Regions from separate parts of the Streptomyces sp. NPDC005799 genome, predicted to be linked through region 2. Evidence: riboswitches for the same ligand, from Rfam matches in the RefSeq annotation. Region 2 holds a riboswitch; each other region holds the start of a gene.

Region 1 (4,198 bases), on a different contig from region 2:
ACAGGACGATGGATCCGTACTCGAAGCTGCTGGAGGAGCGGATCGTCTTTCTCGGAACGCAGATCGACGACACCTCGGCGAACGACGTGATGGCGCAGTTCATGCACCTCGAGTACCAGGACCCGGACCGGGACATCGCGCTGTACATCAACTCCCCGGGCGGCTCGTTCACCGCGATGTCGGCGATCTACGACACGATCCAGTACGTCGGCTGCGACGTGGAGACGGTCTGCCTGGGCCAGGCCGGTTCGTCCGCCGCCGTGCTGCTGGCGGCCGGCACCCCGGGCAAGCGCGCCGCGCTGCCGGGCGCCCGGGTGGTGCTCCACCAGCCGGCGCTCTACGAACCGGTGCAGGGTCAGGCCAGCGATCTGGCCATCCAGGCCGCGGAGTTGACCCGGACGCGGGCCCGGCTGGAGGAGATGCTGGTGCGGCACACCGGGCGCAGCCCGGAGCAGGTGAGCGCGGACATCGAGCGGGACAAGATCCTCGACGCCCCGGGCGCCCTGGCGTACGGACTGGTGGACCGGATCATCCCCAGCCGCAAGGACACCCTCGCGCCGCCCAGCGGGCGGTGAGCGGCCGGTGCTGCCACCCGAACTCCCTCCGCTGCCCGCGCTCACCCGCGCGGAGGGCGAGCTGATCGACCGTTATCTCGACGTCGTCGACCTGCTGGGCCGGATCAACCCGGCGCACCACGGGGACACCTACCGCGGACTGCGTGCCGCCCAGGCGCTGGTGGCCAAGGCGGCCGAACTGCGCGACGCGCTCGCCCTGATGCACCAGCGCGGCGAGACGGAGCTGCACGCCGAGACGCTGGGGCGGGCGCTTCGGGTGCTGGACGGGGAGCGGCGCACGGCCCGCGTCACCGTGCCGCCGGACTCCGCCAGTTGACGTGCCCCCAGGAGTGCGGACGCCCCGGCCGGGTCGCGGGGCGTCCGCACCGGGGTTGAAACGGACCAAAAGGCGTACCCCCCTTTGGAGTAGACGCGGATCCTTTTTCGCGACCGTTCCAGTTGCGCAACGCGCGTAGCCTCAGGGCGGAATGGGACATTCCATGCCTGGTCCGAGCCTCCTCGGGGTCGTCTACCCCGCCTCGAACACAGGGGTGTCCACCCGAACGGGTGAGTGGTGAGTAACAACACAAACCCCCGATTCCATTGGGATTTTCGGACATCCGTGAGTCAAGATCCCTGTCTGACGACAAGCCCCCGCCACAGCGGCGGGGCGGTCCGGGCGGACGCCGAGTCCTGCCGCCGCCCGGATGACCGGTCGACAGGAAGTGGATCGGCAGGAGTGGAGGACCCAGGCACGACGGGTCGCCGGGACGGTCACGCCATGACCGAGCCCGAGCAGCCCTTGGGGTGAAGCCGCGTCAGCGGCCGGGCAACTTCGCCAGCCCGAATCCGACAGGTCATCCTTCACAGGCGGCTGACGAAGGGTTGCGCATGACTGCGCTCAATCGTGTCCCGTCGCTGATGGTCCGGGCCGGTACGGCCTCGGCTCTCACCCTGGCCGCCGTGGGCGGCTCCGTCGTGATCCCGGGCGTCGCATCCGACGCCGCGGCCGCGACGCCGGCGACGAAGGCGCTTCAGGTAGCGGCGTCCAAAAAGGGTTCCCCGTACAAGTGGGGCGCCACCGGACCTCGCCGCTTCGACTGCTCGGGCCTCACGCTGTACTCGTACAAGGCTGCGGGCAAGAAGCTGCCCCGTACGGCGGCCCAGCAGTACAACAAGACCCACCACATCTCCGCGAAGAGCCGCAAGGCCGGAGACCTCGTGTTCTTCCACTCGGGGTCGAACGTCTACCACGTGGGCATCTACGCCGGGAAGGGGAAGATCTGGCACGCCCCCAAGACCGGGGACGTGGTGAGGCTGCAGAAGATCTGGACCAAGAGCGTCTGGTACGGCCGGGTCAGCTGACTCTCCCGTGGGGCGGCGGCGGACCTGACCCGACGCCGCCCCACGGGCCTGACGGGGGCCGGAGTGGTTACCCGTACCCGATGGACCACCACCATCCGTCCGCGCGCAACGAGACCCCGCTGGAGCGCGCCGACCGCAACTTCGTCGAGCTGCTGCAGGAGCTGCGCGTCACCCAGACCGGCGTGCAGATCCTCTTCGCCTTCCTGCTCAGCCTGGCCTTCACCCAGCGCTTCACCTCCCTCGACGCCTTCCAGCGCGCCACGTACGTCACCACGCTGCTGCTGGCGGTCCTCGCCGCCGCGCTGTTCACCGCCCCGGCAGCGCTGCACCGCTCGCTCTTCCAGAAGGGCGCGAAGCCGCTGATCGTGCAGGTCTCCTCACGACTGGCGACCGTCGGCATGAGGGTGCTCGTTCTCGCGTTCACCGGATCGGTCCTGCTGGTGGTGGACGTGACCACGGACCTGACCGGCGGGCTGGCGGCGGGAGCGGCGACCCTGCTGGTGTGCGTGGGGCTGTGGGGGCTGCTGCCGCGTCTGGTGCGTCGGGCCGCGCGCTCGCAGACCGGCTCGCGGCCCCTGGCGGCGGGGACCGAGGACGCGGAGGACCGGGAGATGGCGCACCGCTCGTAGAGGGAGCCGGGGCTGTAAGGACCGGCCGTGGAGACGCCGCCGGGGGGTTCTACGGCTCCTGCTGCCCCGCCGTGACGGGCTGCGCCGGTACGGTCCACGGGAGCTCGATGGAGACCGTCTTGCCGCCCTCCCTGGTGGGCCGGACCAGCAGTCTGCCGCCGCACTCGGCGGCCAGCCAGCGGATGATCACCATGCCGCGGCCGTTGTCCTGCTGCACGGCGGCCGGCAGCCGCTTGGGGAAGCGCGGATGGCTGTCCGTGACCCCGATCCACAGGTGTTCGTCACGGTCGAGGCGGATGTCCACCGTGAAGGTGGGGGACTGACCGAAGGTGTGCTGTACGGCGTTGGTGGCGAGTTCGGAGACGATCAGGCGGATGGTGTCGGCGATCTCCGTTTCGGCGGCCAGCCCCCACTCCGCCAGGGTCGTGACGACATAGCCGCGGGCCGCGGAGACCGAGGCCGGCTCGCTCGGCAGAGTGACGGATGCTTCCAGATGGTCTGCCATGACGACGTCGTCCCTTTCCCACGGGACCGGAGTCCGACACGGAGCGGATGGTTCGAGTACGGTCCCGGACTGGTGCTTCTTCGCCAGACTGCCATTACCGCGCCGGTCACGGTGCCGATCCACCAAGATATGCATATATCTGTCGCTCAAAGCGGTGAACTCTGCGACGAGAGACCGTATTTGGGTGGCCCGGAAGGAGTAAGGAGTAGCGCATGCTGCACGGTCCCGCGGTGCGCCGTCGGAAGCTGGGCACCGAACTGCGATCGTTGCGCACGAGCGCGGGGCTCACCAGCGGTGAGGCGGCCCGGCTGGTGGGCTGGCACCAGTCGAAGGTGAGCCGTATCGAGACCGGCTCCAGCGGGGTGAAACCGGCCGATGTGCGGTTACTCCTGGACGCCTACGGTGTCGCCGACTCCCAACTTCGGGAGTTGCTGCTGGTCTTGGCGGGGTCCGACGAGGGCGCGGGCCGGCATCACTGGTGGCACGCCTACCGGGGGGTGCTCCCGCCGACCTACCGCGACTTCATCAGTCTGGAGTCCCAGGCGAGCGCGATGCGCACCCTGGAGACCTCGGTCGTGCCGGGGCTGTTGCAGACGCCCGAGTACGCGCGGGCGGTGACCCGGGCCGCCGTCGGCGGTCTGGACGACGAACGGCTGGACGCGCTGGTGGAGGTGCGGCTGGCCCGGCAGGACGTGCTCAGGTCGGATCCGCCACTGGAGCTGAGCGCGATCCTCGACGAGGCGGTGCTGCACCGGGAGATCGGCGGCCCGGACGTCATGGCCCGCCAGCGGCAGCGGCTGATGGAGGCGGCGCGGCTGCCCCAAGTGCGGCTCCAGGTACTGCCGTTCACGGCCGGGGCCCATGTGGGCATCACCGGGCCTTTCGTAATCTTCTCATTTTCGAGCACTTCTGATCTGGATGTGGTTGTTCTCGACCACTTGACGAGTAGCCTCTACCTCGAACGGAAAGAAGACCTCCAGGCCTATACGGAGGCCTTCAACACCCTTCGGATCCACGCCCTTTCGCCCGAGGACTCGTTGGATTACCTCGCCGGTCTGGATGACGGCGCGTAAGGAGGCACCCATGACCGCACTGCCTCGGACCCTTCCCACCAGCACCGACCTGCACGGCGTGCGATGGCTGCG
Region 2 (4,198 bases):
CGCCCAGCCGACCATGGCTCCGTCGGGGCCGGGATCGCCGACGCCCTCGGTGAAGCTGTCCCCCACCGCGACGTACGACCCGATCACTGCCCTGCTGTCTCTGCTGTCACTTTTCGAATCGTCTGCCACGGCGGCCATGATTCACCTTCGAATGTGACCTACGCGACCGTAAGAAAGGGTTGACGGTCGGTGAGATAAGCCACGTCCAAAGGGTTGGCCAAGGCAGGAATAACTCTCGGATCACCGACGTTGAGGAGTCGATCGCCGGACGGCGAAATCTCTGCAACACCGAAGGCCGGACCCGGGGATCGGGGTCCGGCCTTCGGCAGCATGTCGGGCGCGCGGTCGGCGGGGGGTCAGCCGACGGCGACGCCCTTGGAACGGAGGTAGGCGACCGGGTCCACGTCGGAGCCGTAGTCCGGCGTGGTGCGGATCTCGAAGTGCAGGTGCGGGCCGGTCACGTTGCCGGTCGCACCGGAGAGACCCAGCTGCTGGCCCGCGCTCACGCTCTGGCCGACCGAGACGGAGATCTGGGAGAGGTGCCCGTACTGCGCGTAGTGGCCGTCGGCGAGCTTGATGACGACCTGGTTGCCGTACGCGCCGCCCCATCCGGCGGTGACGACGGTGCCCGCGCCCACGGCCTTGACCGGGGTTCCGGTCGGGACGACGAAGTCGACGCCGGTGTGGTAGCCGCTGGACCACATGCTGCCGGCGACGTGGTAGCCGGTGCCGATGGTGCCGCCGGACACCGGGAGGGTGAAGCCGGTGCTGGTCGACTCGGCGGTCTGGATGGCCTTCGTCGACTTCGACGCCTTTGACGAGGAGGAAGCGCTCGACGAGGAGGGGGAAGAAGCAGCGGGAGTGGAGGACTTGGTGGCGCCGGTCGTCGCCTTGCCGCCCAGGGTGAGCTTGAGGCCCGGGTGGATCAGCGACGGGTCGTCGCCGACGGCCTGGCGGTTGTCCGCGTACAGCTTGTGCCAGCCGCCCCGGACGCGCTGCTCGTCGGCGATCTTCGCGAGGTAGTCACCGGCCCGGACCGAATACGTGCGCACACCCGTGTTGTTGGCGTTCGCCTTCTTCTCGGTCGCCTTCTTCTCGGCGGCCGGAAGCGACTGGACGGACTTTTCGGAAACCGACTGGGAAGCCGACTGAGCGGTGGCCGCGTGGGCTCCGGTGGCCCCTATGAGGGGGAGGGCGAGAGCGGCGCCGCCGGTTCCGGCGACGGCGATGGAGCGAGTGAAGCGCTTGGGCTTCGGGCGGCGGTGCTTACCCTTCGCGGGCATGGCGAATTCCTCTCCGTCGCCTGCGAGGTGAGCTGTCGGGTGCGGGCTGGAGATGCCCGGCCGCGCTTTTCGGCGCGGCTTTACCCCTAGCCGTTCCGGAGACCGGAACAGGCGTCGTACCTGTGGGTCCCCCGCTCCTGCCGTTCACGGGTGAGTTGTGCGGGCTCCGGGCGGCGGCAGGATTGGGCGTCCGTCCGGATGGGTGGCGAACGTAAGCGACCAGGACGCAAAGGGACAAGCCGCGGTTCCCTGTGCATGCGTTTCTGTTGATCGACTGCGGGAATTCACGGTCACCCTCCGTGAATTACAGTTCCATCCCTTTGTCCAAAGCCCCTTGAAACCCTTATGAATTACGTGAACATGACGGGCCACGCACCGTCACGGATATGACGCTCCTCACGTGACGGTGCTCCAGCATTCCCCATTCCAGAGCGAGTTGGAATGAAGACACCAATTCGGACAGAAGGCTCAGATACGACGGAGCCGGATGACTTTCGCATCGAGGTCGCCGCGCAGCCCGGTGTCCAGCCCGTGATGCAGCAGTACGGCCCCACGGTGAATTTCGCCCGTTTCAGGGCATTCGTAGGAGGCTGTCGGGTCGAGTCCGCTCAGCCGCAGTGCCGGTACGGGCTCGCCGTAACTCTGTGCCTGGAGCCAGGCCAGGACGACCGACTCGTCCCCGCGCACGTACTGCACGGCGCTGAGCCCGCCCGTCGGGGGCCGCAGGCGGTGGAGGTCGCCGTGCTGCACCAGGGGCCGGATCTCCTTGTAGAGGCTCACCCAGTCACCGGCTTCGGCGAGCTCCTCCTCGGTCCACTGGGTGAGGTCTCCGCCGACTCCCAGCACACCCGCCATGGCGCTGACGAACCGGAAGCGCAGGGAGCTGGCCCGGTCGTTGAGCTGGGTGTTGGGGCTGTCGGTGACCCAGGCGGCCATCACGCGCGCGGGGTGGATCTGGCTGAAGCCGTGCTGGATGGCGAGCCGGTCGAGCGGGTCGGTGTTGTCGGAGGTCCACACCTGGTCGGTACGGCTCATGATGCCGAGGTCGATCCGGCCGCCACCGCCCGAGCAGGACTCGAAGACGACGTCCGGGTGGGCCGCCCGCAGCCGGTCCAGCAGCGCGTACAGCGCGCGGACGTGGTCGACCCACAGGCGCTGCGGGTAGGGGTCGCCGGGCCAGCCGGCGTCGGTGAAGCAGCGGTTGAAGTCCCACTTGACGTAGTCGACAGGGGCGCTGGACAGGAGCGTGTCGAGCTGCTGCCAGAGGTACTCCTGGACGTCCTCGCGGGCCAGGTTCAGTACGAGCTGGTTGCGGAACTCCGTGCGCCTGCGGCCCGGCTGGAACTGCACCCAGTCGGGGTGGGCGCGGTAGAGGTCGCTGTCCGGGTTGACCATCTCGGGCTCGACCCAGATGCCGAACTGCATGCCGAGGGCGTGCACGTAGTCGGCGAGCGGCGCCAGGCCCTTGGGGAAGCGGTCGGGGTTGGGCGTCCAGTCGCCGAGCCCGGCACGGTCGCTGGTGCGCTTGCCGAACCAGCCGTCGTCGACGACGAACAGCTCGACGCCGATGGCGGCGGCCCGGCGGGCGAGCGCCCCCTGCTGCTCCTCGGAGATGTCGAACTCCGTGGCCTCCCAGGAGTTGAACAGCACCGGCCGGTCCCGGTCCGCGTCCGGGATGACGTACGCGCGCTGGTAGGCGTGCCAGGCGCGGCTCGCGCCGCCGAAGCCGCCGTCGCTCCACAGTCCGGCGAAGACGGGGGTGGTGTACGACTCCCCCGCGCCCAGGAGCAGCAGCCCGGAGTCGTCGTACCCGGCGCCGCCGGTGATCTGCACCCGCGCGTCCGGGAGCTGCGCCACCGCGATCCGCCAGGAACCGGACCAGCCGAGCGCGCAGCCGTAGACCTCGCCGCGCTCCTCGGTGGCGTCGGTGTCGAGGGCGACCCAGGGCAGGTGCTGGTGCCCGGTGTGGCCGCGGCGGCTGCCGATGACCTTCTCGCCATGGGTGAGCGGCGCGGCGGTCAGCAGGGACTCGGCGGCCCAGCGGCCGTGCAGCTGGGACAGCCGCCAGTCCTCGCGGTCGGGCAGCGTCCAGGTGGCGGCGTCGGCGCGCAGCAGCTCCAGGGGCGCCGGTCCCTCGTTGTCGAGGCTCACCCAGCGTTCCACGACGTCGTGCCGCATGCGGTAGTGCAGCGTGATGACGAGCCCGCCGTCGCGGAAGCGCAGCCGCAGATGGTCGCCCTCCGCCTCGTGCGTCTCGAAACGCCACTCGGTGCCGCGCCGCTCCTCGGTGCGCACGGACAGGGCGGGCCGCGCGAACCGGGGGCCGCCTTCGACCGGGTACTCCTCGCGGCCGTCCAGCGGCGACTCGAAGGGCCGGTAGACCGGCAGCGGGCGAACGGCGAGCGCCTCGGCGTCCGCGAGCGCGATCCGCGGGCCCCAGTGCAGGTGCAGCAGCTCGTCGTCCTCGGTCAGATGGACGGCGTACCCGCTGGCCGGACCGGTCAGGAGCCAGGTACGGCCGTTGTCGGAGATCTCCAGCATCAAGCCCTCACACGTTCGAACAGGTCCGATCAAGCGGCAACATCATCAACGTCAGCGGGCCTCGGCGGCAACGCCTGTGGACAACTCATTGCCTGGGGAACCCATGTCGTATCGTCGAGGAGGTGCCCGTCGTCGAGCCGCGCCGGCGGGGCCGACCCCGAGGAGGCCCCGTGACGCAGCAGGTCCCGTCGACCGAGCCCGAGCTGACCGCCGTGCGCAACTTCCGCGACGTCGGCGGGCTTCCGACGGCGGACGGTCGGCGGGTGCGGCACGGAGTGCTGTTCCGCAGCGGCCATCTCGCGCACGCCACGGAGGAGGACACCGCGTTCCTCTCGTCGCTGGGACTGCACACGATCTTCGACTTCCGCAACGCG
Region 3 (4,198 bases), on a different contig from region 2:
CGGCCCCGGTCACCGCGCTGCCGTCGGGTGCGACCCACTGCGGCGTACCGGAGTTGGGCGCGACGAAGGAGTGCCTGATGCCGCCGCCGAGCAGGGCGCTGACGTCCCGCTGGGCGAAGGCGTACCCGCCGCCGTCGGCCGGCTTGCACTCGTAGATCTGCTTGCCCTTGACCACGGACGCCTGGAAGTTGTGCAGGGCGTCGCGGAAGTCGAAGGCGGCGACGGTGACCTTGTGGAGCTGGCCGCGAACGGCTCCGCCCGGGAACTGGGACGTGTGCAGGTTGGCGTAGAAGGAGCCGGGGTCGGAGGTCAGCGCCTCGAGCAGCGCCGGGTCGTCGACCTTGACGGTGCCGGTGAGGTGGTGGCCCTTGGCCTTCTTGGCGATGAGCTTGCTGAAATCGATCTTGACGCCGCCGTTGGTGCCCTTGGCGCCCTGGTGGATGTGGAGCATGGTCGGCCTGCCGGTGCCGCGCCAGGTCACGGCGACGGACACCTTGTCGCCCTGGACCTTGACGAACTCCAGCGCGGCGCCGTCCTTGTCCCCCACGGCCGGGCCGCCCTGCACCGGCACCTCGTTGGCGCCGCGCAGGCTGGTGGCGAGCAGGGTCGCGGTGGAAGCCGCGTGGTCGGCGCGGGTGGCCGTGGTGGCGGAGGCGGGAATCGTGCCGGCGGCGACACCGCCGGCGGCGGCCACCGCGAGGGCGGTGACGATGAGGCTCTTACGGCGCTTCGAGAACGTCGTGTTCTTGCCCATGATGCAGTTTTCTCCCCGTAGACCGGCCGACACCCCCTGCGTCGGCCTGCTGGGTATGAGTACGGAAGCGATCTGAGACTGGACTCAGTCCAAGCTTGTGATGCGCATCACATCACCGGGAAGGGCTGGCTCAGCCCGTCCGTTGTAGCCCGTACGGCACCCGGGGAACGAGGCCCTTCCGGGCCGACGGCGGTGCAGGGGAGGAGTCCCCTGCCGCGTCCAAAGGGGCATTCCCCCTGGCGAGGGGGCGTGGGCGGATCAGCCCGCGCGGTGCACCACCGCGTCGCACATCTCCATCAGCGCCAGCTTCGCGTCGCACTCCCTCAGCGGCGCCAGCGCCGAGCGCGCCTCCTCCGCGTAGCGCACGGTGTCCCGCCGCGCCTGCTCCAGGGCGGGATGCGCCCGCAGCCCGGCGAGCGCCTCCGCGTGCCGCTCGTCGTCGGTGAGGTCGGAGTCGAGCAGTTCGCACAGGGCGATGTCCTCGGCCAGCCCGAGTCGCGCGGCCCGCTCGCGCAGCCGCAGCACCGGCAGGGTCGGAATGCCCTCGCGCAGGTCCGTCCCCGGCGTCTTCCCCGACTCGTGCGAGTCGGACGCGATGTCCAGGACGTCGTCGGCGAGCTGGAAGGCGACCCCGAGCCGCTCCCCGTACTGGGTGAGCACGTCCACGACCGTCTCGTCGGCGCCGGACATCATCGCGCCGAACCGGCAGGACACCGCCACCAGCGACCCCGTCTTGCCGCCGAGCACGTCCAGGTAGTGGTCGACCGGGTCGCGTCCGTCCTGCGGTCCCGCGGTCTCCAGGATCTGTCCGGTGACCAGGCGCTCGAACGCCTCGGCCTGCACGCGCACGGCCTCCGGACCGAGGTCGGCCAGGATGTGCGAGGCACGCGCGAAGAGGAAGTCGCCGGTCAGCACCGCCACCGAGTTGCCCCAGCGGGTGTTCGCGCTGTCGACCCCGCGGCGCACCGCCGCCTCGTCCATGACGTCGTCGTGGTACAGCGTGGCGAGGTGGGTCAGCTCCACGACCACGGCGGACGGCACGACTCCGGGCGCGTACGGGTCGCCGAACTGGGCGGCGAGCATCACGAGCAGCGGCCTGAAGCGCTTTCCACCCGCCCGCACCAGGTGCTGGGCGGCCTCCGTGATGAAGGGGACCTCACTCTTGGTGGCTTCGAGCAGTCCCTCCTCGACGGCCGCCAATCCGGCCTGGACATCGGCTTCCAGAGCCTGGTCCCGCACGCTCAGCCCGAACGGCCCGACGACGGTCACGAGGGGTCTCCTGTCTGCTGGTGTCTACTGGCGGTTACGCGGTTTGTCGATACGTCGCTGCCATCACTCAAGTCAGCGTATCCGGTCACCTTTCGATCACCGCTGCCGCCCACCCGTCCAGGCCGGGCGGTATCGGATCACGACCGGTATGTTTTTGATCAACTGATATGAACCGATTTTTACCGACTTGCGCGCCCGACGTGAAGAGGAGCGGCGGCGCGTGTCCCGAACAGAAGCCGACGCCGAGCCCGGCAGTCAACCTTTCCCCGGTGACGACCACGCATTCCTCGGCAGTCAGGCCATCCCGATACCCCCGTCCGCCGACACGCTCACCAATGGCGGAACGGGCGATCGCCACGGCCTGCCCCACGGACGGCTGTTTCACTACGAGTTGAGTTCATTGCCCGTTTTGCCTCTCTTGTCTAAACCAGTGACTTGGCTCACGCCTGAGCGTGCTCCGCATTCCGGTGCATTTCTCCCGATCCGCCTTCTGTCGCGCCCGAGTTGAGGCTTGGCGGCCGCAAAGGATCCAGCGCCCCATATGCCTCAGACCAAGGTCAACAGGGGTGATGTGTGAATTCGGGACTTGTTCCGGACATGTGCTCTCGCATACGTTCCCGGCCTGTCGGGCGGACGCCTAATCCTGCCGCCGCCCGTTCCACCAACCGAGAACGCACGGCAGGAGCGGGGGAACCAGGTAGTTCGCCGATTCGGACGTCCCAGGACATCCGGTCCGGCTCGGGGTGAAGTCGTGTCGCCGTACGGCGGTGCGGCCGGGCATCTCCCGCCCGAACCCGACAGCTCACCTCGCAGGCGACGGAGAGGAACCTCGTCATGTCCGCTGCCGCTCAGCACCGCCGTACCAGAAGCTCCCGCATCGTCCGCAAGCTCGCCGTCATCGGCACGGGTGCCGCCGTACTCGCCCTGCCGATCGTGGGCGCGACCAGCGCCTCCGCCGCCACGCCCACCGTGGCCACCGCCACCTCGCTGGGCTACGCCAACAATCTCGACGGCTGGATCCGGGCCTCCCTCCAGGTCATGGCGCAGCACGGGATCCCCGGCACCTACAACGGCATCTACCGCAACGTGATCCGCGAGTCCTCGGGCAACCCGTACGCGATCAACAACTGGGACTCCAACGCGCTCGCCGGCACCCCGTCCAAGGGTCTGCTGCAGGTCATCGATCCGACCTTCGCCGCCTACCACGTGTCCGGCACCTCGTGGGACCCCTACGACCCGGTCGCCAACATCACCGCCGCCTGCAACTACGCGGCAGCGCGCTACGGTTCGATCGACAACGTGTACGGCGCCTACTGAGCCGACCGGTCAGTCAGAACAGTCTCTCGAGGACGACGGCGATGCCGTCGTCCTCGTTCGACAGGGTGATCTCGTCGGCCACCGCCTTGAGTTCGGGGTGGGCGTTGGCCATCGCGACGCCGTGGGCGGCCCAGTCGAACATCGGGATGTCGTTGGGCATGTCGCCGAAGGCGATGGTCTGCCGCGGGCCGAGCCCCAGGTGTTCGGCGGCCAGCGCGAGGCCGGTGGCCTTGGTGATGCCGCATGGCTGGAGTTCGACGGTCCCGGGCCCCGACATGGTGACGGTGGCCAGCGAGCCCACCACCGAACGCGCCGTCGCCGCCAACTCGTCGTCGGACAGGTCGGGATGGCGCAGCAGCACCTTGCTGATGGGCTCGCACCACAGGTCGTCGCGCCGGCCGACGCGTACGGCGGGCAGGGTGGGGTGCGGCATGAGGTACCCGGGTTCGATGAGCGTGAGGCCGTCGACGCCGTCCTGGTCGACGGCCGCGTACACCTGGCCCACCTCGGCCTCGATCTTGCCGAGGGCCGTCTCGGCCAGCTCCCGGTCCAGCGTGACGGACCACAGCAGGCGGTCCGCGCGGTGGTCGTACACCTGCGCGCCCTGTCCGCACACCGCGAGCCCCCGACCGCCCAGGTCGTCGAGGAGCGGCCGCACTCTGGGGGCCGGCCGGCCGGTCACCACGAGGTGCCGGACACCGGCGCCGGCCACGCGCGCGAGGGCGGCGAGAGACCGGTCGGAGAGGGTGTCGTCACCTCGGAGCAGTGTGCCGTCCAGGTCGGTGGCGATGAGTGCATATGCGGTGGGTGCGGCCATGATCAGAGAATACGGACCGCACGCCCCACCGACTCATCGCG

What was found. A riboswitch is a leader RNA that binds a small molecule or an ion and turns the genes downstream of it on or off. The one in region 2 is predicted to bind cyclic di-AMP.
Region 1: it holds a riboswitch for cyclic di-AMP, as region 2 does, so the genes downstream of both, ABZ453_RS04640 (C40 family peptidase) here and ABZ453_RS24970 (LysM peptidoglycan-binding domain-containing M23 family metallopeptidase) in region 2, are expected to answer to the same signal.
Region 3: it holds a riboswitch for cyclic di-AMP, as region 2 does, so the genes downstream of both, ABZ453_RS22815 (transglycosylase SLT domain-containing protein) here and ABZ453_RS24970 (LysM peptidoglycan-binding domain-containing M23 family metallopeptidase) in region 2, are expected to answer to the same signal.

Annotation. Positions count from the first base shown of each region.
Region 1 is NZ_JBEXXQ010000003.1:215,147-219,344, forward strand. It holds gene ABZ453_RS04630 (ATP-dependent Clp protease proteolytic subunit) at 1-575, shown strand, start outside; gene ABZ453_RS04635 (hypothetical protein) at 583-891, shown strand; cyclic di-AMP (ydaO/yuaA leader) riboswitch at 1,229-1,442, shown strand; gene ABZ453_RS04640 (C40 family peptidase) at 1,446-1,919, shown strand; gene ABZ453_RS04645 (DUF6328 family protein) at 2,000-2,548, shown strand; gene ABZ453_RS04650 (ATP-binding protein) at 2,598-3,053, opposite strand; gene ABZ453_RS04655 (helix-turn-helix transcriptional regulator) at 3,266-4,126, shown strand; gene ABZ453_RS04660 (DUF397 domain-containing protein) at 4,137-4,198, shown strand, end outside.
Region 2 is NZ_JBEXXQ010000026.1:29,356-33,553, reverse strand. It holds gene ABZ453_RS24975 (SGNH/GDSL hydrolase family protein) at 1-87, opposite strand, end outside; gene ABZ453_RS24970 (LysM peptidoglycan-binding domain-containing M23 family metallopeptidase) at 357-1,283, opposite strand; cyclic di-AMP (ydaO/yuaA leader) riboswitch at 1,288-1,446, opposite strand; gene ABZ453_RS24965 (alpha-galactosidase) at 1,752-3,824, opposite strand; gene ABZ453_RS24960 (tyrosine-protein phosphatase) at 3,995-4,198, shown strand, end outside.
Region 3 is NZ_JBEXXQ010000022.1:140,483-144,680, forward strand. It holds gene ABZ453_RS22800 (CHRD domain-containing protein) at 1-754, opposite strand, end outside; gene ABZ453_RS22805 (polyprenyl synthetase family protein) at 1,013-2,023, opposite strand; gene ABZ453_RS22810 (hypothetical protein) at 2,109-2,381, opposite strand; cyclic di-AMP (ydaO/yuaA leader) riboswitch at 2,664-2,852, shown strand; gene ABZ453_RS22815 (transglycosylase SLT domain-containing protein) at 2,858-3,340, shown strand; gene ABZ453_RS22820 (HAD family hydrolase) at 3,354-4,157, opposite strand.